One region of the Metapseudomonas furukawaii genome, then DNA from elsewhere that is predicted to be linked to it. Evidence: predicted binding sites of a transcription regulator. Region 1 holds the regulator's gene; each other region holds the start of a gene.
What was found. Region 1 encodes FliA, which starts transcription of late flagellar genes. Its sites were predicted from a motif close to CTAAAGTTTNNNNNNNNNNNGCCGNTAA; they were not measured.

Region 1 (5,222 bases):
TGACCAGATTGCTCTCCACCTCGGTGACCAGCTGGGTCACGCGCTTGATCACCTGGCCGGTGAGGTCCTGGTAATCCTGCGCCAGCAGGATGTCGTTGAGCTTGCCGGAGAGTGCGTCGGTATCACGCTGGCTGCGCGCCAGGAACTGGTCGACGCGACGGGCCAGCTCGCGGAATCCGTCCGCGCCGATTTCCCGGCGCATGAAGCGTCCCCACTGCTCGCGCAGCTGCAGGGCTTCGTCGCTGAGTCCGTTGAGCAATGGCGCACTCTCCTCCACCAGGTCCATGGTACGGTTGGCGGCCTTCTCGGTCATGTGCACCACGTAGCCCAGCCGGTCGGTCGCGTCGGCGATCTGCGACACTTCCTGGGCATGGGGCAGGCGCGGGTCGATCTGGAAGTTGACGATGGCGTTATGCAGCTCGCGGGTGAGCTTGCCGACCTCCAGGTACAGGCCGCGATCCCGGACCTGGTTGAGTTCTTGGATAAGTTGCACGGCGTCGGTGAAATTGCCTTTCTCCAGGCTGTCCACCAATTCCCGCGCACGGTCTTTCAGGGTCGACTCGAAGTCTCCCAGCAGGGGTTCTTTCTGGTCCATGGTGCCCTCGCGGCCGGCATCAGCCGTTGACCCGCTCGAAGATCTTCTCGATTTTTTCCTTCAGGACCTGGGCGGTGAAGGGCTTGACCACATAGCCGTTCACGCCGGCCTGGGCCGCTTCGATGATCTGGTCGCGCTTGGCTTCCGCGGTCACCATCAGGACTGGCAGGTGCTTCAGGCGTTCATCCGCCCGCACGGCGCGCAGCAGGTCGATGCCGGTCATGCCGGGCATGTTCCAGTCGGTGACGAGAAAGTCGAAGTTGCCGCTGTGGAGCATCGGCAGCGCCGTGGTGCCGTCGTCCGCTTCGGCGGTATTGGTGAAACCCAAATCGCGCAAGAGGTTCTTGATGATGCGTCTCATCGTCGAGAAATCGTCAACGATGAGGATTTTCATGTTCTTGTCCAAGTCGACCTCCGTACAGTCCTCAAACGCCCCTCTTGCCGGGCGCCGTTCAAATCTGGAAGCGGTGTGCCGTTCAGCGCGCGCGCCACTCGCCGAGACGCGCACGCAGGCGTGCGGCGCACTGGCTGTGCAATTGGCTGACCCGCGACTCGCTGACCCCCAGCACTTCCCCGATTTCCTTCAAATTCAGTTCTTCGTCGTAATACAGCGCCAGCACCAGGCGCTCACGCTCCGGCAGGTTCGCGATGGCATCGGCCAGCGCGGCCTGGAAGCGTTCTTCTTCCAGATCATGGGAGGGTGAGAATTGGGTGAAACCGGCGTCCTCGCGCACGCCGCCATGCTCGCCGTCCTGCAACAGGTCGTCGAAGCTGAACAGGCGGCTGCCCAAGGTGTCGCTCAGGATGCCGTAGTAGTCTTCGAGACTCAATCCAAGTTCGGCAGCAACTTCCTGATCTTTAGCGTCACGCCCCGTTCTCGCCTCGATAACGCGGATCGCGTCACTCACCATACGGGTGTTGCGGTGCACCGAACGCGGTGCCCAGTCGCCCTTGCGGACCTCGTCGAGCATGGCGCCGCGAATGCGGATGCCCGCGTAGGTTTCGAAGCTGGCACCCTTGGTGCCGTCGTATTTCTTGGAGGCTTCGAGCAAGCCGATCATCCCGGACTGCATCAGGTCTTCCACCTGCACGCTGGCCGGCAGGCGCGCGAGCAGGTGATAGGCGATGCGCTTGACCAGGGGGGCGTAGCGCTCGATCAACTGATGTTGCGAATCCCTTGCCTGTGTCTTGCCGTACATACGCAGTCCAGTAGCGGGTGTCATACGGGCGTTTCCGCGGGCGACTGTCTGACCAGACGCTCGACGAAGAACTCCAGGTGGCCTCTCGGATTGGCCGGCAGCGGCCAGCTGTCGACCTTCTGCGCGATGGCCTTGAAGGCCAGCGAGCACTTCGAGCGCGGGAAGGCCTCATAGACCGCGCGCTGCTTCTGTACCGCCTTGCGCACCGACTCGTCGTAGGGGACGGCGCCCACGTACTGCAGGGCGACATCCAGGAAGCGGTCGGTCACCTTGGTCAGCTTGGAGAAGAGGTTGCGCCCTTCCTGGGGGCTGTGGGCCATGTTGGCCAGAACCCGGAAGCGGCTCATGCCGTAATCGCGGTTGAGCAACTTGATAAGCGCGTAGGCGTCGGTGATGGAGGTGGGCTCGTCGCAGACCACCACTATGACTTCCTGCGCCGCGCGGACGAAGCTGACCACCGAGTCGCCAATCCCTGCGGCGGTGTCGATCACCAGCACATCGAGGTTGTCGCTGATATCGCTGAACGCCTGGATCAGGCCGGCGTGCTGCATGGGCGAGAGCTGCACCATGCTCTGGGTGCCGGAAGCGGCCGGGACGATACGGATGCCCCCCGGCCCCTGCAACAGCACGTCGCGCAGGTCGCATTCGCCATTGATCACATCGGCCAGGGTGCGCTTGGCGGTGAGGCCGAGCAGCACGTCGACGTTGGCCAGACCCAGGTCGGCGTCCAGCAACATGACGCGGCGACCGAGATCGGCGAGCGCCAGGGAAAGGTTCACCGACACGTTGGTCTTGCCGACGCCGCCCTTGCCGCCGGTCACCGCGATCACCTGTACGGGATGCATACTACCCATTTGAAATACCTTGCCTTGGGCCACTTGGCTGCCTAGCACCGCCCACTCCAGGGCGGCTCGAAAAATTCGTCAACCGGCGCGACGCGCCGGATTCTGGTAGAGCCCGGCGAACAGGTCGGCCATGGCTTCCTCGCTCGGGTCCTCCGGTGCCTGGAGGCTGACCGCACGGCTCACCAACTGGTGGCTGCGGGGAACCTGCAGATCATCCGGGATTCGCGGCCCGTCGGCCAGATAGGCTACCGGGAGATGCTGGCCGATAGCCAGACCCAATGCCTCACCGAGGCTGGCCGCTTCATCCACCTTGGTGATGACACAACCGGCCAGGCCGCAACGTTTGTAGCTGTGATAGGCCGCCTTGAGCACCTGGCTCTGGCTGGTGGCGGCCATCACCAGGTAATTCTTCGCATTTATCGCCCGGCTCGCCAGTGCCTCCAGCTGCATCGTCAGCGCCGGATCGTTGGTGGGCAGGCCGGCGGTGTCGATCAGTACCACGCGCTTGCGCACCAACGGCGCCAGCGCCTGGGTCAGGGACTGGCCCGGATCCACCAGGGTCACCGGCACGTTGAGAATCCGGCCGAGGGTCTTGATCTGCTCCTGGGCACCGATGCGGAAGCTGTCCATGCTGACCAGGGCGACGCTCTGGGCGCCGTACTTGAGCACATAGCGCGCCGCCAGCTTGGCCAGGGTGGTGGTCTTGCCCATGCCGGCCGGGCCGACCAGGGCGATCACACCGCCCTCTTCCAGGGGCTCGACCTTGGGGGTACGGATGGCGTGGGCGAGGTGGGCCAGAACCATGCGCCAGGCCTGGCGCGGCTCGTCGACCTTGGCCACCTTGTCCAGCAGGGCGCGTCCCAGCTCGGCCGGCAGCCCCATGCGCTGCAGGCGACGCCAGAGGCTGGCCTGCTGCGGACGACGGCTCTGCATCTGGCCCCAGGCGATGGAGCCCAACTGGACTTCGATCAGCTCGCGCAGCCCGCTCAGCTCGAAGCGCATGGCATCCAGGGCGGCCTGGTCGACGCCGGAGGATTTCGGCGCGGCCACCGGCTCCACCGGGCGCGCCACCGCACGCGGACGGCCCAGGGCGGCCGACAGGGCCTCTTCCGGCAGTTCCGGCTCGACGGCGGTCAGCGGGCGCGCGGCGAACAATTGACGGTCCTTGGCGGCATCGGCCTCGGCACGCACGGCCAGATCGGCCTGGGCCTGGGCGATGCGGGCCTGGGTCTTGCGCAGCTCGGCCTCGAGGGCCGGGTTGGGCTTGCTCGGCGCCGGCGCCGGCATGGGATAGTCCAGGGCGGCGGTCAGCTCGACACCACCGGCGACGCGACGATTGCCGATGATGGCGGCGTCCGCGCCCAGTTCATCCCGCACCAGCTTCATGGCTTGACGCATATCGGCGGCGAAGAAGCGTTTGACCTGCATGGCCGTAGACCTCGATTAGTTCTGTCCCACAGTGGCCACGATGGTGACCTGCTTGTTGTCCGGTATTTCCTGGTAGGCCAGCACGTGCATGGTCGGTACGGCCAGCCGTGCGAAGCGCGACATCATCGCCCGGATCGGCCCGGCCACCAGCAGGATGGCCTGCTTGCCGAGCATTTCCTGGCGCTGCGCCGCATCCACCAGTGAACGCTGCAGCTTCTCGGCCATTCCGGGTTCGAGGAGAACGCCATCTTCCGAACCCTGTCCGGCCTTCTGCAGGCTATTGAGCAATATCTGTTCCAACCTGGGCTCCAGGGTGATCACGGGCAGCTCCGGCTCTAGTCCCACAATGCCTTGGACGATTGCACGGGACAGCGCGACGCGAACCGCCGCCACCAGCGCGGCGGGATCTTGACTCTTCGGCGCGACGTTGGCGATGGCCTCGGCGATGGTGCGGATGTCACGCACCGGCACCTGCTCCTGCAACAGCGCCTGCAGCACCTTGAGCAGGGTGGACAGGGACACCACGCCCGGCACCAGCTCTTCGGCCAGGCGCGGCGAGCTCTTGGCGAGGTTCTGCATCAGCTGCTGGACCTCTTCGTGCCCCAGCAGCTCGTGGGCGTGCTTGTAGAGCACCTGGTTGAGGTGGGTGGCCACCACGGTACTCGCGTCCACCACGGTGTAGCCGAGGGACTGCGCCTGGTCGCGCTGGCTGGCGTCGATCCACACGGCCTCCAGGCCGAACGCCGGATCCTTGGCGGCGACGCCGTTGAGGGTGCCGAACACCTGGCCGGGATTGATCGCCAGCTCGCGGTCCGGGTAGACCTCCGCCTCGGCGACGCTGACGCCCATGAGGGTCAGGCGATAGGCGTTGGGCAGCAGGTCGAGGTTGTCGCGGATATGCACCGAGGGCATGAGGAAGCCCATCTCCTGGGACAGCTTCTTGCGCACGCCCTTGATCCGCGCCAGCAGCTGGCCGCCCTGGTTGCGATCCACCAGCGGGATCAGCCGGTAGCCCACTTCCAGGCCCACCAGGTCGACGGGAACGACGTCGTCCCAGCCCAGCTCCTTGGTTTCCTGGGCGCGCTGGGCGGGCAGCAGTTCCTGCTGGCGCTTCTCCTCCTGCACCGCCTCTTCCTTGACCTTGTTCTGCTTCTT
Region 2 (5,222 bases), 2.2 Mb from region 1:
TCGCCCACGCCCAGCACCATCAGCCCTCCCGGCGCCAGGCGCTCGGCCAGGCGGTTGAGGATGTCGCGGCGCCGCCAGCGGCGGAAGTAGATCAACAGGTTCTGGCAGAAAATTACGTCCATGCCGGACATTGGCGCCTTGGCCAGTTCCAGCACATTGAGCCGTGCGCAGCACACCCGCGCCGCCAGGCTCGGCACCACCTTGTAACGCCCGGCGTCCAGGGCCTGGAAATAACGTTCGGCAAGCTCGGTTGCCAGGGGTTCCAGGCGGCGGGCGCCATATACGCCCTCGCGGGCCTTGGCCAGGGCGCTCAGGCTGATGTCGGTGCCCGTGACCGCGAAGTGATCCGGCCACGGCGTGCCGGCCAGGGCTTCGGCGGCCACCATGGCCAGGGAATAGGGTTCCTCTCCGCTGGAGCACCCCAGGCTCCAGATTTCCAGGGGCCGCGACAGGCCGGTCTCGATGCGCCCGCGCAGGTAGTCGGCGAGCAGCTCGAAGGACGGACCATGGCGGAAGAAGCGGGTTTCCTGCACCGTCAGACGGTCCAGCAGGTTGGACCACTCCACGGCACCACGGGGACCATCGGTGACCTGGCGGTAGTAGCTGGCGTAGTCCGTCACCCCCAGCTCGCGCATACGCGCACTGAGGTTGGCCTGCAGGAAGGTGCGGCGCCGGTCGTTGACCACCACGCCTGTGCGTTCCTCCAGCAGTTTCTGCCAGTCCTGGAACTCCTCGTGCGTCATGTCGGCCAGGGGTTTCAAGGCCCAGACGCCGCCTGGCTGCATGCTGTCGTGCCCTTGATTCATGGCCGTCGTGCCGCGACCTCAGGCCGCGGCGCCTCCCCTGGTCAGGCTATGTCCTGGGTATCCGGCAGCTTGAAGCCGGATACCGACTTGCGCATCTCGCTCGCCATCTTCGCCAGGTTGCCGATGCTCTTCGCTGTGGCGGTGGTGCCGGCGGAGGTCTGCGAGGTGATCTCCTGGATCACGTTCATGGTGTTGGAGATGTGGCCGGCGGAGGAGGCCTGCTGACGAGCGGCATTGGAGATGTTCTGGATCAGCGCCGCCAGGGTCTTGGATACCTTCTCGATCTCCTCCAGGGCCACACCGGCGTCCTGCGCCAGGCGTGCGCCACGGACCACTTCGGAGGTGGTCTGTTCCATGGAGATCACCGCTTCGTTGGTGTCGGTCTGGATGGTCTTCACCAGCGCCTCGATCTGCTTGGTGGCGGCGGAGGAGCGTTCCGCGAGGCGCTGGACCTCGTCCGCTACCACGGCGAAGCCACGGCCCGCGTCACCGGCCATGGAGGCCTGGATGGCGGCGTTCAGGGCGAGGATGTTGGTCTGGTCGGCGATGTCGTTGATCAGGCTCACGATGTCACCGATCTCCTGGGACGATTCACCCAGGCGCTTGATCCGCTTGGAGGTGTCCTGGATCTGCTCACGGATGTTGTCCATGCCGGTGATGGTGTTGTGCACCACCTCGTTGCCCTTGTTGGCGATGGCTACGGAGCGCTCGGCTACCGCGGAGGATTCGGAGGCGTTCGCCGATACCTGGTCAATGGACACGGCCATTTCGTTGATCGCGGCGGAGGCACCGGCGATTTCCTGGGCCTGGTGCTCGGACGCCTCGGCCAGGTGCATGGCGGTGGCCTGGGTTTCCTGCGCGGCGGCGGCCACCTGCACGGCGGTCAGGTTGATGGTTTCCACCAGTTCGCGGAGCTGGTCGATGGAGTAGTTGATGGAGTCGGCGATCGCACCGGTGAAGTCTTCGGTCACGGTCGCGGCCACGGTCAGGTCACCGTCGGCGAGGTCGGCGATCTCGTCCAGCAGGCGCAGGATCGCGGCCTGGTTGCGTTCGTTCTTGGCGGCGGTTTCGGCCAGTCGGCTGCGGGTGCTCTGCACCATCACCAGGCCGATGAGGATGATCGCGCCCAGGGCGAGGGCGCCGAGGATGTAACCCGCGAGGGTGTTGAGGCCACGGCCGGCGGCCAGGTTCTCGAAGCCGGTGGTCAGGCCGGAGGCCTTGTCCAGCAGGATCTGGGAGCCGGAGAAGATGGTGTTGGCGGACTCCCGGACCTGGAACAGCTCCGGAGAGGTCTCGAGGATCTCGTCCACGGAGCCGGAGACGAATTCGAACAGCTCGGAAATCTCCTGCAGGCGCTCCAGCGCCTCGGTGTTGGTCACCTTGGAGATGTCCATGGCGGCGTTGCCTTCCAGCATGGCGCTGAGCACGCGGCCGAAGAGGCTGGCGTCGCGGCCGAACATGTCGGCGGCCTGCACGGAGTCCTCGTCACCGGCCAGCACCTTGTTCACCGAGCCGAGGATTCGCTCGGCCAGCAACGACTGGCGCTGGGCCACGGAGACCTGGCTGGCGGGGGCGCCGCTTTCCAGCAGGATGTCGACGACTTCCTCGTACTCCACCTGCAGCTGCGGGATGGTTTCGGCCAGGGTGGCGGCCACCTGGTGCAGGGACAGTACGGTCTGTTCACTGGCCAGGATGGCGTCGGCGTTCTTGCGCAGGTTGTCCCAGTCCTTCTGCACCGCGCCCATCTCGTCTTCCACGGCGGCGGGTGCGGCGGGCAGGCCGGCGGACGCATCCCCCTTGGTGAGGATGTTCCAGCGCTTGTCGAAGTCGTTGCGCGCGTCCTTGAGCTGGGCGAAGGCTTCGGCCTTGCCCGCGGCGGCCTCGCTGGAGTTCTTCGCGATACGCTGGGACAGGACGCGCAGCTCGCCGGCGTGGCTGATGTATTCCTTGTCGTAGTTCGCCTGGGTGTTGAGGTACGCGAAGTTCGCGAACAGCAGCACGATGGCGATGATCAGGACCACGAAGAGTCCCGCGATCAGCGACGTGCTGCGCACCCCGGAAAGAAGATTGCCTGCGTTGAGTCTTTTCATTATCGGGCCCCCGCCTGGACCAACCACTGGTTTCCCATGTAACGCCAAAGGGCCGGCAGCGCCGGCCCAACCTTGAAGCCTGGGCCCCCGGGCACTCCGTCCCGTGGGCCGCGCGAGGCGCCATGCGCCGCGCGTGGAACTAGACCGCTACCTCGAGGAAGGCCTGGTGCCGGGCCAGCACGTGAGGGCTGAACACCAGCCAGGGCCGCTCGCGATGGAACACACCGTGGATGAAGGGCTGGATGCTGGCCTCCAGGAGAGGTCGCTCCTCGCTGAAGGCATCCACCAGGAAATGCTGCATGCCGAAGACCTCGTCGACGATCAGGCCGGCGAAGATCTCCTGGTGGTCCACCACCAGCACCCGGCGCTGCTTGCGCAGGGGCGACAGCTCGCCGCCGAAGAAACCGCACAGGTCCATGATCGGCAGCAGGCGGCCACGCACGTTGGCCACGCCCCGGACCCAGCTCTTCACGCCAGGCAGCGAGGTGTAGCGGGGCTCGTGGAGCACCTCGCTGACCTCGCCCATGGGCGCCACGAAGTGTCGCTCGCCCATGCGGAAACCAATGCCGCTCCAGCTGCGCACCACCTGCTGCTGCGCGGGCAGGCCCGCGGCCAGCGCACGGCAGCGCTGGTCGATCTCGAGGAGGAGCTGGAAGGGTGTCCGGGATTCCGACATTGGGTGACCGGCCTTGGCCTGTTTCTAATCGTTATGCTTCGGGGGACCGGCGCAGGTGTCAGCCGGCCAGTACCGTGTTCAGGGTCTTGATCAGGGTGTCTTCGTCGATGGGCTTGGTCAGGTAGTCCTTGGCGCCCTGGCGCTTGCCCCAGACCTTGTCGGTTTCCTGATCCTTGGTGGTGACGATGATCACCGGAATATGGCTGGTCTCGGCGTCCTTGGTCAGTTGACGGGTCGCCTGGAAACCGTTGAGGCCGGGCATGACGATGTCCATGAGGACGGCGTCGGGCTTCTCCTGGCGGGCCAGGGCCACGCCGTCGGCGCCGTTCTCGGCCTTGAGTACCTGATGACCGTGCTTCTCCAGCATGGCGGTCAGTTTGTACATTTCGGTCGGCGAGTCATCAACAATCAGAATACGAGCCATTGGGTTCCCCATTCGGAAAGGCTTCACCGGCCATCAGGCCGGACTTCAGGAGGCTTGCTCCACCGGGGTGAAATCGGGGACGTGAGTCTTGATCGCGCCGAGCAGCTCTTCCTTGCTGAATGGCTTGGTGAGGTACTGGTCGGAACCGACGATGCGACCCTTGGCCTTGTCGAACAGGCCGTCCTTGGAGGACAGCATGATCACCGGGGTGGACTTGAAAGCGCTGTTGTTCTTGATCAGGGCACAGGTCTGGTAGCCGTCCAGGCGGGGCATCATGATGTCGACGAAGATGATGTTCGGGTGGGAGTCGGCGATCTTGGCCAGGGCATCGAAACCATCCACCGCGGTGATGACTTCGCAACCCACCTTTTTCAGCAGAGTCTCGGCGGTGCGACGAATCGTTTTCGAATCGTCGATCACCATGACCTTCAAACCCTCGGAATGCTGTTCCATGTTCGCCCTACCATCGCCTCGGTGAGTCGTTCTTCTGCTTTATATGTGTGCCTGAGGCCCTGAAAACGACGGGCTCCGGCCCAATCGTCGGGCCTTTTTAGCACAGTCTCCAGACGTCGGCTACACGCCATCCGCATCTGCGATTCCTCCCCTTTTACGGGAGGTTTTTTCCTTGACCGCGATCAATGGCGGCGCCACCCTGAGCGCCTCATCCAACCGGCCCGCCGTCCTGGCGAGCCCCTTGAAACCTGTTGCGGAGAACCCCCATGAGCGTTCGCCTCGGGATCGTCATGGACCCCATTGCGAAAATCTCCTTCAAGAAGGACAGCTCCCTGGCCATGCTGCTGGCGGCCCAGGAGCGCGGCTGGTCGCTGTTCTACATGGAGCAGCAGGACCTTTACCAGAAAAACGGTGAAGCTCGCACGCGCATGCGTCCCTTGAAGGTCTTCCTCGACCCGGAGCGCTGGTTCGAGCTGGAGGCCGAGGACGACATCCCGCTGGCCGACCTGGACGTGATCCTGATGCGCAAGGATCCGCCCTTCGACAACGAGTTCGTCTACTCCACCTACCTGCTGGAACAGGCCGAACGGGCCGGCGTCCTGGTGGTGAACCGCCCGCAGAGCCTGCGCGACTGCAACGAGAAGTTCTTCGCCACCCTGTTCCCCCAGCTCACACCGCCGACCCTGGTCAGCCGACGAGCGGACATTCTGCGCGAGTTTGCCGAAGAACAGCGTGACATCATTCTCAAACCCCTTGATGGCATGGGCGGTTCC
Region 3 (5,222 bases), 300 kb from region 1:
CCAGCAGTTTGGGCGGATCGAAGGGCTTGACCAGCCAGCCGGTGGCGCCAGCGGACTTGCCTTGCTGCTTCATGGCGTCGCTGGACTCGGTGGTGAGCATCAGGATGGGCGTGGCGCGGTAGCTGGGCAGCCCGCGCAGGCTGCGGATCAGGCTCAGCCCGTCCATGTTGGGCATGTTCTGGTCGGTGAACACCAGGTGGTAGGCCTTGCTCTGGGCCTTGCCGAGCCCTTCGCGTCCATCTGCCGCCTCGTCCACGAGATAACCGGCGGCTTTCAGGGTGAAGCTCAGCATCTGCCGTATGGAGGCCGAGTCGTCGACGATCAGGATCTGCTTGCTCATCGGTGCCGCTCTCCTTGCCGCTGGGTCGGGTTGTCCTGCTGGCCTGTGGCCATGCTTAGGTGTAGAAGCGTGGTTTTTTGACGTCCAGCCCTTGGCGTTCGCCATTCGTCGAGCGGATGAACGGCGACCAAGGGGCGTCCTCAGAACAGTTCCACCTCGCCGGCGCTGACGCTGCTCTGGCTCACCGGGTTGGAGACCGGCTTGCGCAGCTCGCGGGTCTCGTCCTCCACCCGTCGCGCCCAGTCCTCCGGCGCCTGCGCCCGCAGGCCACCCAGCCCCGCCGCGAAGCCGCCGAGCCTGGCGAAATGCTTGCGCATCTGTCCCAGCAACTGGCTGCTCATGTCCTGGAACTGCAGGGCGGTGATCGCCTGGTCGACGCCGTCAGCCACTTCCAGCGACAGGCGGTCCATCTCCTGCACCACCTTCAGGGTGTGGCGGTTCATGCCGTCCAGGTCCTCCAGCATGTGATGCAGTTGCTGCCGCGACTCCATGGCGAACCCCATGTCCTTGTCCGCCAACTGGGCGATGGCCTTCTCGGCGTCGCGGATCTCCCGGTAGACCACGTCCACATGTTCGCGGATCTGCTCCGAGAAACCGGTGGAGCGGGTGGAGAGGGCGCGCACCTCGTCGGCCACCACGGCGAAGCCCCGGCCGCTCTCGCCGGCCCGCGCGGCCTCGATGGCGGCGTTCAGGGCCAGCAGGTTGGTCTGCTTGGCGATGGCGTCCATGTCGTGGGTGGATTTCAGGATATCGGCGATCTTCTGCGTGACCCGGTCCATGCGCTGCACCAGGTCCTGGGAGGTGCGGCTGGTTTCCAGGGCCGCCTCGACGAACAGGCCCAGGGTACTGCGGGTGGTGGCGATGAACTCCTGGAAGTTCATGCCGTCGTCGGCCGCCTGCTGCTCGCCGTAGCGCTCGATCAGGTTGTGGGAATGGGCGCGCTGCTGGTCGATGCGCGCCGCCAGGCCCTGGAAGCTCTCGCCCAGCCGGCCGATGGCGTCCTGCAGCAAGCCGTCGATCTGCCCGGCGTGGGCCTGGAGGGTGCCCAACTGCTCGTCGAGGGCATCCTGGGCGGCCTGCCAGTCGGGCGCGGCGAGCGCTGGCGTCGCCGTGTCCGCACGCTGCCGGGCGGCGTCATGCCGCAGCAGGGCCACCAGCGACAGGCTGGCCAGCCAGCCGCCTCCCAGCACCGCCCAGAGCGGCAGGCCGAGGGCCAGCAGGCCGGCGGCCGTCAGCCAGATCAGGGAATGCAGGGCCAGGCCCTGGACGAGGTGGGCGGACGACGGCTGCGACATGGTGCACTCCCTGGCCTGGTGGGGACCGATGGCTCTTACCGGGCCATCGGCATCGATGCTTAAAACTAGAGGGCCGCTGGGTGCTGTCAAATCGCCAGTGATCGTCGCCTGTCGGCTATCCCGCCGTCTCCGTCTCCTCCTCCGGCAGGCTCAGGTAGCGGTGTGCGCCGCAGCGCAGGCAGCGCTGGCAGATCATGGGCACGGCACCCACCTCGGTACGGACACCCTCGGTCCAGCGACAACCGAGCACGAAGCAACGAATACGCATGGCTCCTCCCCGGGGGACGCATCCCCCTGGATTCGATCCGGCAGTGGTGACTGGAATCGCACTCGCCTTGTTCTTGTTGGAGGCATGGGACGCGGTGGACTCTGCGCCGCCCGCTCTAGAACGGACAACCTAACCGGTTGCCGACGGGACGGACGGCAGGCGCGCGGGTGCGGGGAACAGCACGCGGTCGCCAGGGTCATATCCCGGTCCTTTTCCCCTCCATTCGCGTAGCCACTCCATGCATCCCATCGCCCGTCACCTGCTGGCCCTGCTTCCCGTCGCGCTCGTTCCCCTGTTTTCCGCCCCGGCCCAGGCCGCGGGCGAACGCCAGCTCCTGGCGGCCATCAACGATTACCGCCAGCACCCGCAGCGTTGCGGCTGGCGCACTTACCGGCCGGCGGCGCCGTTGGCGCTGAACGCGAAGCTGGCCCTGCCGGTGGGCTACTCGGGCGCGTTGCGACCGGCCCTGCGCGAGGCCGGCTACCAGGCCGGCGAGGTACGCAGCATCCGTCTGTCGCGCGCCCGGGACGTGGCGTCGGCCTTCGATCAACTGCAGGACGGCTACTGCGCCGACCTGCTGGACGCCCAGTTCGCCGACATCGGCGTCAGCCGCAGTGGCCAGCAATGGCGGGTGGTGCTCTCGCGTCCCCTGGCCGGCGCCGCCCTGGGGGACCCGCGTGCCGCCGGGCAGGCCCTGCTGGCCCAGGTCAATGCGGCCCGGGGACGGAGCCGGATGTGTGGAAGCCAGCGTTTCGCCGCCGCCCGTCCGCTGGCCTGGAACGGTGCCCTGGGCAAGGCCGCCGAGGGGCACAGCCGCTCCATGGCCCGTCGCGACTATTTTTCCCACCGTGGCCCGGGCGGTGATTCGCCCTTCGACCGCGCCCGGGCGGCGGGCTACAAGGGGCGCATGGTGGGCGAGAACATCGCCGCCGGGCAGGGCTCGCCGCGCGCCGCGCTGGACAGCTGGCTGGCCAGCCCCGGCCATTGCGCCAACCTGATGAACCCGCGCTTCACCCAGATGGGCGCGGCCTACGCCTCGGAAGTCCGCAGCGAGAACGGCATCTACTGGACCCTGATGTTCGGCGCGCCCTGAGCGACCCGCCGCGCGGTTCAGCCGACGACCCACCCCGGTCGCCCTTTTGTCTTCCATCGATTTGCAATCGCGCCAGGCGCTTCAAGAATGATGGGAACGGCAAAGGGACTTTCCATGACTTCCATCGCGGCCTTTCTCAAACGCGTCACACAGTTGTGGCAGGCCAACGACCTCGCGCTGGTGGGGCAACGGCGGGAGCGGCGCATGCGCCTGCTGGCCTCCGGGGTGATGCTGGCGGTGGCGCTGTTCTGGGGGCTGTACTTCTCGCTCCGGGGTACCTGGAGCGTCGTCTTCATGGACCTGCTGATGATCCTCTGCGCCCTGGGCGTGTTCCTGCTCACGCTGCAGGGCCGGGCACGGGAGGCGAACCGGCTGCTGTTCGGCGTGCTCATCGTCGTCATCCTCTATTCGACGCTCGTGCTGGACCCGCCCTCGGCGGCCGCCCCGCGTGCCACCCACCTGTACTTCCTGCCGCTGGCGGTGGCGTCGTTGATGACCTTCCGTGACGAACCCTTCTGGCTGCGTTACGGCATGGCCCTGGTGTGCCTGTCGCTGTTCGCCGTCCTCGCTTCGACCCACTGGAGCCCGATCAGCGCGCCGGGCTTGCCGGACGAGGTGCGGGTGGTCGGGTCCTGGGTGCAGTCCTTCGCCGCGATGACGATGCTTTTCCTCCTGCTGCACATCCTGCAGACCGACGCCGCCGAGCGCTCGGAGCTGGACCGGGACCTGCGCATCGCCATTCGCGAGGAGCAGTTCGTCCTGCACTACCAGCCGCAGCTGGACAGCGCCGGACGGGTGACCGGGGCGGAGGTGCTGATCCGCTGGCTCCATCCTCAGCGCGGCCTGTTACCACCGGGGGAGTTCGTCGACCATGCGGAGAAGTCCGGCCTGATGCTGCCCATCGGCGAGTGGGTGCTGCGCCAGACCTGCGCCCAGTTGCGGCGCTGGAGGGACGACCCCGTGCTGGGCGGGTTGGTGCTGGCGGTGAACATCAGCCAGGACCAGTTCCGTCAGCCCGGTTTCGTGCCCGACGTGCTGGCGCTGATCGACGAAAGCGGCATCCCGGCGCGGCTGCTGGAGCTGGAACTGACCGAGACCCTGATCGTCCAGGACATGGAGGACCTGACCCGGAAGATGACGGCGCTGGTGGAGCAGGGGGTGCGTTTCTCCCTGGATGACTTCGGCACCGGGTTCTCTTCCCTCAGCCACCTGAAGCGCCTGCCCCTGGACAAGCTGAAGATCGACCGGTCCTTCGTCTGCGATGTGCTGAGCGATGCCAGCAGCGAAACCATCGTGCGCACCGTGATCGCCCTGGGGCGCAGCATGGGCATGACGGTGATCGCCGAGGGGGTGGAAACCGAGGCCCAGCGACAGTTCCTCGCCGACAGCGGCTGCGCGCAATTCCAGGGCTACCTGTTCAGCCAGCCGCTGCCGCTGGAGTCGTTCGTCGACTTCGTGCGGCGCAGCAGACGGGCTCAGGCGTCGGTCATCCCGGCGGAGTCGGCGCTACCGGACGGCGCGGCCTGAGGGCGGAGGGAAACGTCTCCCGGCGCCCTACTGGACGGCTTTTTTCTCGAGCGGGTCGCTATCGAACAGGGTTTCCAGCTCGGCGCGGGCCTCGCGGGCGGTCTGGATCACCGCCGCATGGTCGTCGTAGACCTCGTGCTGGGCGGCGAGCACCTCTTCGTCGTGGCGCTGGAAGCGGCGAATGCGCGCGTTGGCCTTGTCCTCGTCCAGCCCGAGTCCCAGCAGCGCCTGGCGGCTCATTTCCAGGGCGGAGTGGAAGGTTTCCCGCACCGGCACGGCCCCCAGGTCCAGCAGGCGATGGACGTGCTGGCGGTTGCGCGCCCGGGCGATGACCTTGATGTGCGGGTAGAGGCGCTTCACCAGCTCGGTGGTCTTCAGGTTGGTTTCGGGGTCGTCGGTGGCGACGATGAAGAACTCCGCCTTGTCCACCTTGGCGGCGCGAAGGATCTCCGGGCGCAGCGGGTCGCCGTAGAACAGCGGCATGCTGCCGAGACTGCGGCCGTACTCGATCATTTCCACCGCCGTGTCCAGGGCCACGAAGGGCACCCGCTGGGCCCGCAGGACCCGGGCGACTATCTGCCCCATGCGGCCCATGCCGGCCACCACCACACGGGGTTCGTCGCCCTCGATGCGCGCGTACTCCGAGGGCACCTCCACCGGGGCCGGCTTGAGGGTGAACAGGCGGAACAGGGTCAGCAC
Region 4 (5,222 bases), 3.0 Mb from region 1:
TTCTTGTCGCCTTTCATGTGGAATCCTGCCGTTGAATTAGTGGATGATCGAGGAATTCTGATCTCCATGTTTAGTTGTGTCAAATCTAAGCTATTGAAAGTCAAATGAATTCGAATATGAATAAGAATGTTTAACTTCTACATTTGAATGCTAAATGTTTGAAAAGCGAGCACAAAAAAGCCGGACTCCAAGGTCCGGCTTTTTTCGATCCGCTGAACGGTCAGGCTACGGCGTACGTGGCGGGGTAGGCGAGGGCGGCCTGGCTGCTCTGCACTTCGGCGAGGGTTTCCTTGACCACCTGCTTGGCGACGCAAGCGCACTTGCCGCATTGAGTCCCTACTTCGAGCGCATTACGCACTTCCCGGTAGCTGCAGCAACCTTCGTAGATGGCTTCGCGAATTTGACCGTCAGTGACACCCAGGCAGAGACAGACGTACATGGCGATTCGGGACTCGAGAGAGGATGATCGGATAGCAGCGATACTAATAGTAATGAGAATGATTGTCAAAGATGCCTTTGCAGGGCCCGAATTAGACGGGTTCGTGGGGTGTTTCCGGTGTCGCGGCGAGTCCTGGTCCGCCAGTCGATTGCGGTGGGCGGAGAGGGCGGCCATGTGTATCATTGCCAGTCCTTTTGGCAGCGGGTGTCACGGCTCCGCCACAGTATCCGGCGAAGCTGCGGGACCCTCCCCACCGACTACTCATGTAACAGGAGACATGGAATGAGTGTACTCGTAGGCAAGCAGGCTCCGGACTTCAGCGTACCGGCAGTGCTGGGCAACGGCGAAATCGTCGACAACTTCACCCTGTCCGAAGCCATCAAGGGCAAGTACGGCCTGGTGTTCTTCTACCCGCTGGACTTCACCTTCGTGTGCCCGTCCGAGCTGATCGCCCTGGACCACCGCATCCCCGAGTTCCAGGCCCGTGGCGTGGAAGTGATCGGCGTGTCCATCGACTCCCACTTCACCCACAACGCCTGGCGCAACACCCCGGTGGACAAGGGCGGCATCGGCCCGGTCAAGTACACCCTGGCTGCCGACATGAAGCACGAAATCGCCCAGGCCTATGACGTCGAGTCCGAGGGTGGCGTGGCCTACCGTGGCGCCTTCCTGATCGACAAGAACGGCGTCGTGCGTTCCCAGATCGTCAACGACCTGCCGCTGGGCCGCAACATGGACGAGCTGCTGCGTCTGGTAGATGCCCTGCAGTTCACCGAAGAGCATGGCGAAGTCTGCCCGGCCAACTGGAAGAAAGGCGACAAGGGCATGACCGCTTCTCCGGAAGGCGTAGCCCAGTACCTGTCCGAAAACGCTTCCGCTCTGTAAGAAGCGTTTTTCCGGCCAGCAAGAAGAAGCCCGGCATTGCCGGGCTTCTTTTTTTTCGGGCTCTGGAAAGCGGATGGGTCAGTCGTCGTCCATCCAGCCGCCCATTTCCTTCCAGCGGTTGACGATGCCGCAGAACAGCTCGGCGGTCTTCTCGGTGTCGTAGCGTGCCGAGTGCGCCTCGCGTCCGTCGAAATCGATGCCGGCAGCCTGGCAGGCCTTCGCCAGCACGGTCTGGCCGTAGGCCAATCCCGCCAGGGTGGCGGTGTCGAAGCTGGAGAAGGGGTGGAACGGGTTGCGCTTGATGCCGGTGCGGTTGACCGCGGCATTCAGGAAACCCAGGTCGAAGCTGGAGTTGTGGCCCACCAGGATGGCGCGCTTGCAACCATTGGCTTTGATCGACTTGCGCAGGCCCCGGAAAATTTCCGTCAGCGCATGCTCTTCGGTCACGGCCATCCGCAGCGGGTGATCCAGCTTGATGCCGGTGAACTCCAGGGCTGCCGCCTCTATATTGGCGCCCGCGAAAGGCTCCACACGGAAGAAGTGCGTGTGGTCCGGATAGAGGAAGCCCTGTTCATCCATCGTGACGGTGGTAGCGGCGATTTCCAGTAGCGCGTCGGTAGCGGCGTTGAAGCCGCCGGTTTCCACATCCACCACCACCGGCAGGTAGCCGCGGAAGCGGGCGGCCATTGGATGGCGCGGCCCTGAGGGCAGGCTGACGTCCAGTTCGTCGTCGTAGAGGTCTTCGCTCACGCGCGGTCCTCCAGCAGGCGCCAGCGCAGCTTCTCGCCGGCACGCAACGGCACCACCACCTGTTCGCCCAGGGGCAGGGTGGCGGGAGCGGTCCATTCCTCGCGCACCAGGGTGATCCGGTCGCTGTTGCGCGGCAGACCGTAGAAGTCCGGACCGTTGCAACTGGCGAAGGCTTCCAGCTTGTCCAGGGCGTTGCGCTGCTCGAAGGCTTCCGCATACAGCTCGATCGCCGCATAGGCGGTGTAGCAGCCGGCGCAGCCGCAGGCGGCTTCCTTGGCGTGCTTGGCGTGGGGGGCCGAATCGGTGCCGAGGAAGAATTTCGGGCTGCCGCTCACGGCCGCGTCCAGCAGGGCTTCCTGGTGAACGTTGCGCTTGAGGATCGGCAGGCAATAGAAGTGCGGGCGAATGCCGCCCACCAGCATATGGTTGCGGTTGTACAGCAGGTGGTGGGCGGTGATGGTGGCGCCCACGTTGGCTGGAGCCGACTGGACGAACTGCACCGCGTCGCTGGTGGTGATGTGCTCGAACACCACCTTCAGGGTGGGGAAGCGTTGCACCACGCGGGACAGGTGCTCGTCGATGAAGACCTTCTCGCGGTCGAACACATCGATTTCGCCACGGGTCACTTCACCGTGCACCAGCAGCAGCATGCCCACTTCCGCCATGGCTTCCAGGGCCGGGAAAATCTTGTCGATGCTGGTGACGCCGGAGTCCGAGTTGGTGGTGGCACCGGCCGGGTAGAGCTTGGCGGCGTGGACGAAACCGGAAGCCTTGGCGGCGCGGATGTCCTCAGGGCTGGTGCGGTCGGTGAGATAGAGCACCATCAGCGGCTCGAAGCGGCTGCCGGCCGGCCGTGCAGCGAGGATGCGCTGGCGATAGGCGTCGGCTTCCTCGGCATTGCGCACCGGCGGCACCAGGTTGGGCATGATGATGGCGCGGCCGAAGGTACGGGCGGCATCGGCGACGGTATGGGCCAGAACGGCACCATCGCGCAGATGGATGTGCCAGTCGTCGGGACGCAGGAGGGTCAAACGGTCGGACATGGGGGGCTTCCAGGCGGGCAGAACTGGGCGGACATGCTACCGGAAAAGGCCCCGCTGGGCACGCCGGCCGCGCGCCGTTCACAGGTTGTCGACGAATCCACCCTCAAGTTTTCTCACGTCACACCGATATCCAGCAGGAACGCCGCAATTCCCCGTGGAGCCCGCCGTGCGCCAGCGCTACCTCGTCTTCCTGAGCTTGTTCGCCAGCCTGCCGGCCATGGCCATCACCTTCCAGACGCGTCTGGAAAAGGTGGAGTGGAAGGTGGAAGGCGACAAGTTCGAGTGCCGTCTGTCGCAGCCCATCACCGACTTCGGTGCGGGTGAATTCGTCCGTCGAGCAGGCGAGCAGGCCACCTTCCGCCTGAAAGCCCGCGAACGCTGGATGGGTGCGGGCTCCGCCACGCTGCTGGCCGCCGCCGCACCCTGGCAGCCGGGACGGGGTGACATCAACCTCGGCGTCGTCAGCGTGGAGGGGGGCGAGGTGCCCTTCAACAGTTCCCAGCAGCAGGCCGGACGCCTGCTCACCGGCCTGCTGGAGGGGCGCAGCCCGGTGATCCGCCATCGCACCCTGCAGGGCGGCGACGCGCTCGAGGTGCGGCTGCTGCCGGCCCGGTTCGAGCAGGCTTACCAGGCCTACCTGGACTGCACCGCGAAGTTGCTGCCGGTGAACTTCGACCAGGTCAAGCGCATGCAACTGGGCTTTCCCGGCGGCGGCATGGAACTGGACGACATGGCCCGGGCCAGGCTGGAAATCATGCTCGACTTCATCAAGGCCGATCCCAGCGTCAATCACATCGAGATCGACGGCCACTCCGACAACAGCGGCAACCGCCTGACCAACCGCGACCTGTCGCGTCGCCGCGCCCTGGCGGTGTTCGAGTACCTCAAGGCCAACGGCTTCCCCGAGGCGCAGATGGTCATGCGCTTCCACGGCGAACGCTACCCGCTGGTGCCCAACAACAGCTCGGCGAACCGGGCGAAGAACCGCCGCGTCACCGTCCAGCTTTCCCGGGTCGACCTGCCCCAGTCGTCACCCTCGACGCCCGCCGACGCCCCGGCGACCCCCGCCGCGCCGGCGTCCGAGGCCCCGGCCGTCCCACCAGCACCGCCGGCGAAGGCGCCTGCCCCCACCGGTTCCTGACAGGCCGTTCGTCGCGTCGCCGACAGAATCCGTCGCCTCGTCGTCACAAGCTGTCGCGCCCCTGTAATTTGGCCGCCAGGGTCAGTAGAATCACGGGTTTTTCGTACAACCCCCGTGGAGTTGATGGCATGGCGGACGTGAAGAAGGTTGTCCTGGCTTATTCCGGTGGCCTGGACACCTCGGTGATCCTCAAGTGGCTGCAAGATACCTATAACTGCGAAGTGGTGACCTTCACCGCCGACCTCGGCCAGGGCGAGGAGGTCGAGCCGGCCCGCGCCAAGGCCCAGGCCCTGGGCGTCAAGGAAATCTACATCGATGACCTGCGCGAAGAGTTCGTCCGCGACTTCGTCTACCCGATGTTCCGCGCCAACACCATCTATGAAGGCGAGTACCTGCTGGGCACCTCCATCGCCCGTCCGCTGATCGCCAAGCGCCTGATCGAGATCGCCAACGAGACCGGCGCCGACGCCATCTCCCACGGCGCCACCGGCAAGGGCAACGACCAGGTGCGCTTCGAGCTGGGTGCCTACGCGCTGAAGCCGGGCGTCAAGGTGATCGCCCCCTGGCGCGAGTGGGACCTGCTGTCCCGCGAGAAGCTGATGGACTACGCCGAGAAGCACGCGATCCCGATCGAGCGCCACGGCAAGAAGAAGTCCCCGTACTCCATGGACGCCAACCTGCTGCACATCTCCTATGAAGGTGGCGTGCTGGAGGACACCTGGACCGAGCACGAAGAGGACATGTGGCGCTGGACCAAGTCCCCGGAAGCCGCGCCGGATACCCCCACCTACATCGAGCTGACCTACCAGGCCGGTGACATCGTCGCCATCGACGGCAAGGCCATGACGCCCGCCCAGGTGCTGGCCGAACTGAACCGCATCGGCGGCGAGAACGGCATCGGTCGCCTGGACATCGTCGAGAACCGCTACGTCGGCATGAAGTCCCGTGGCTGCTACGAGACCCC

Region 2: KF707C_RS01555 (methyl-accepting chemotaxis protein) is a predicted target of FliA. The motif match lies at 2,946-2,973, and genes of this name have one in related genera.
Region 3: KF707C_RS21445 (methyl-accepting chemotaxis protein) is a predicted target of FliA. The motif match lies at 1,679-1,706, and genes of this name have one in related genera.
Region 4: KF707C_RS06545 (flagellar protein MotY) is a predicted target of FliA. The motif match lies at 3,220-3,247, and genes of this name have one in related genera.

Annotation. Positions count from the first base shown of each region.
Region 1 is NZ_AP014862.1:4,351,186-4,356,407, forward strand. Features, by position in the region: gene KF707C_RS20105 (protein phosphatase CheZ) at 1-595, opposite strand, end outside; gene KF707C_RS20110 (chemotaxis response regulator CheY) at 615-989, opposite strand; gene fliA (RNA polymerase sigma factor FliA) at 1,072-1,818, opposite strand; gene fleN (flagellar synthesis regulator FleN) at 1,815-2,648, opposite strand; gene flhF (flagellar biosynthesis protein FlhF) at 2,718-4,067, opposite strand; gene flhA (flagellar biosynthesis protein FlhA) at 4,083-5,222, opposite strand, start outside.
Region 2 is NZ_AP014862.1:323,513-328,734, reverse strand. Features, by position in the region: gene KF707C_RS01560 (protein-glutamate O-methyltransferase) at 1-785, opposite strand, end outside; gene KF707C_RS01555 (methyl-accepting chemotaxis protein) at 848-2,896, opposite strand; gene KF707C_RS01550 (chemotaxis protein CheW) at 3,036-3,572, opposite strand; gene pilH (twitching motility response regulator PilH) at 3,631-3,996, opposite strand; gene pilG (twitching motility response regulator PilG) at 4,042-4,449, opposite strand; gene gshB (glutathione synthase) at 4,716-5,222, shown strand, end outside.
Region 3 is NZ_AP014862.1:4,652,308-4,657,529, reverse strand. Features, by position in the region: gene KF707C_RS21450 (response regulator) at 1-340, opposite strand, end outside; gene KF707C_RS21445 (methyl-accepting chemotaxis protein) at 481-1,635, opposite strand; gene KF707C_RS29490 (PSPA7_2676 family Cys-rich small protein) at 1,751-1,903, opposite strand; gene KF707C_RS21440 (CAP domain-containing protein) at 2,142-2,996, shown strand; gene KF707C_RS21435 (putative bifunctional diguanylate cyclase/phosphodiesterase) at 3,111-4,523, shown strand; gene KF707C_RS21430 (monovalent cation:proton antiporter-2 (CPA2) family protein) at 4,551-5,222, opposite strand, start outside.
Region 4 is NZ_AP014862.1:1,396,482-1,401,703, forward strand. Features, by position in the region: gene bfr (bacterioferritin) at 1-17, opposite strand, end outside; gene KF707C_RS06525 (bacterioferritin-associated ferredoxin) at 221-439, opposite strand; gene KF707C_RS06530 (peroxiredoxin) at 722-1,324, shown strand; gene rnt (ribonuclease T) at 1,403-2,074, opposite strand; gene pyrC (dihydroorotase) at 2,071-3,117, opposite strand; gene KF707C_RS06545 (flagellar protein MotY) at 3,284-4,258, shown strand; gene KF707C_RS06550 (argininosuccinate synthase) at 4,387-5,222, shown strand, end outside.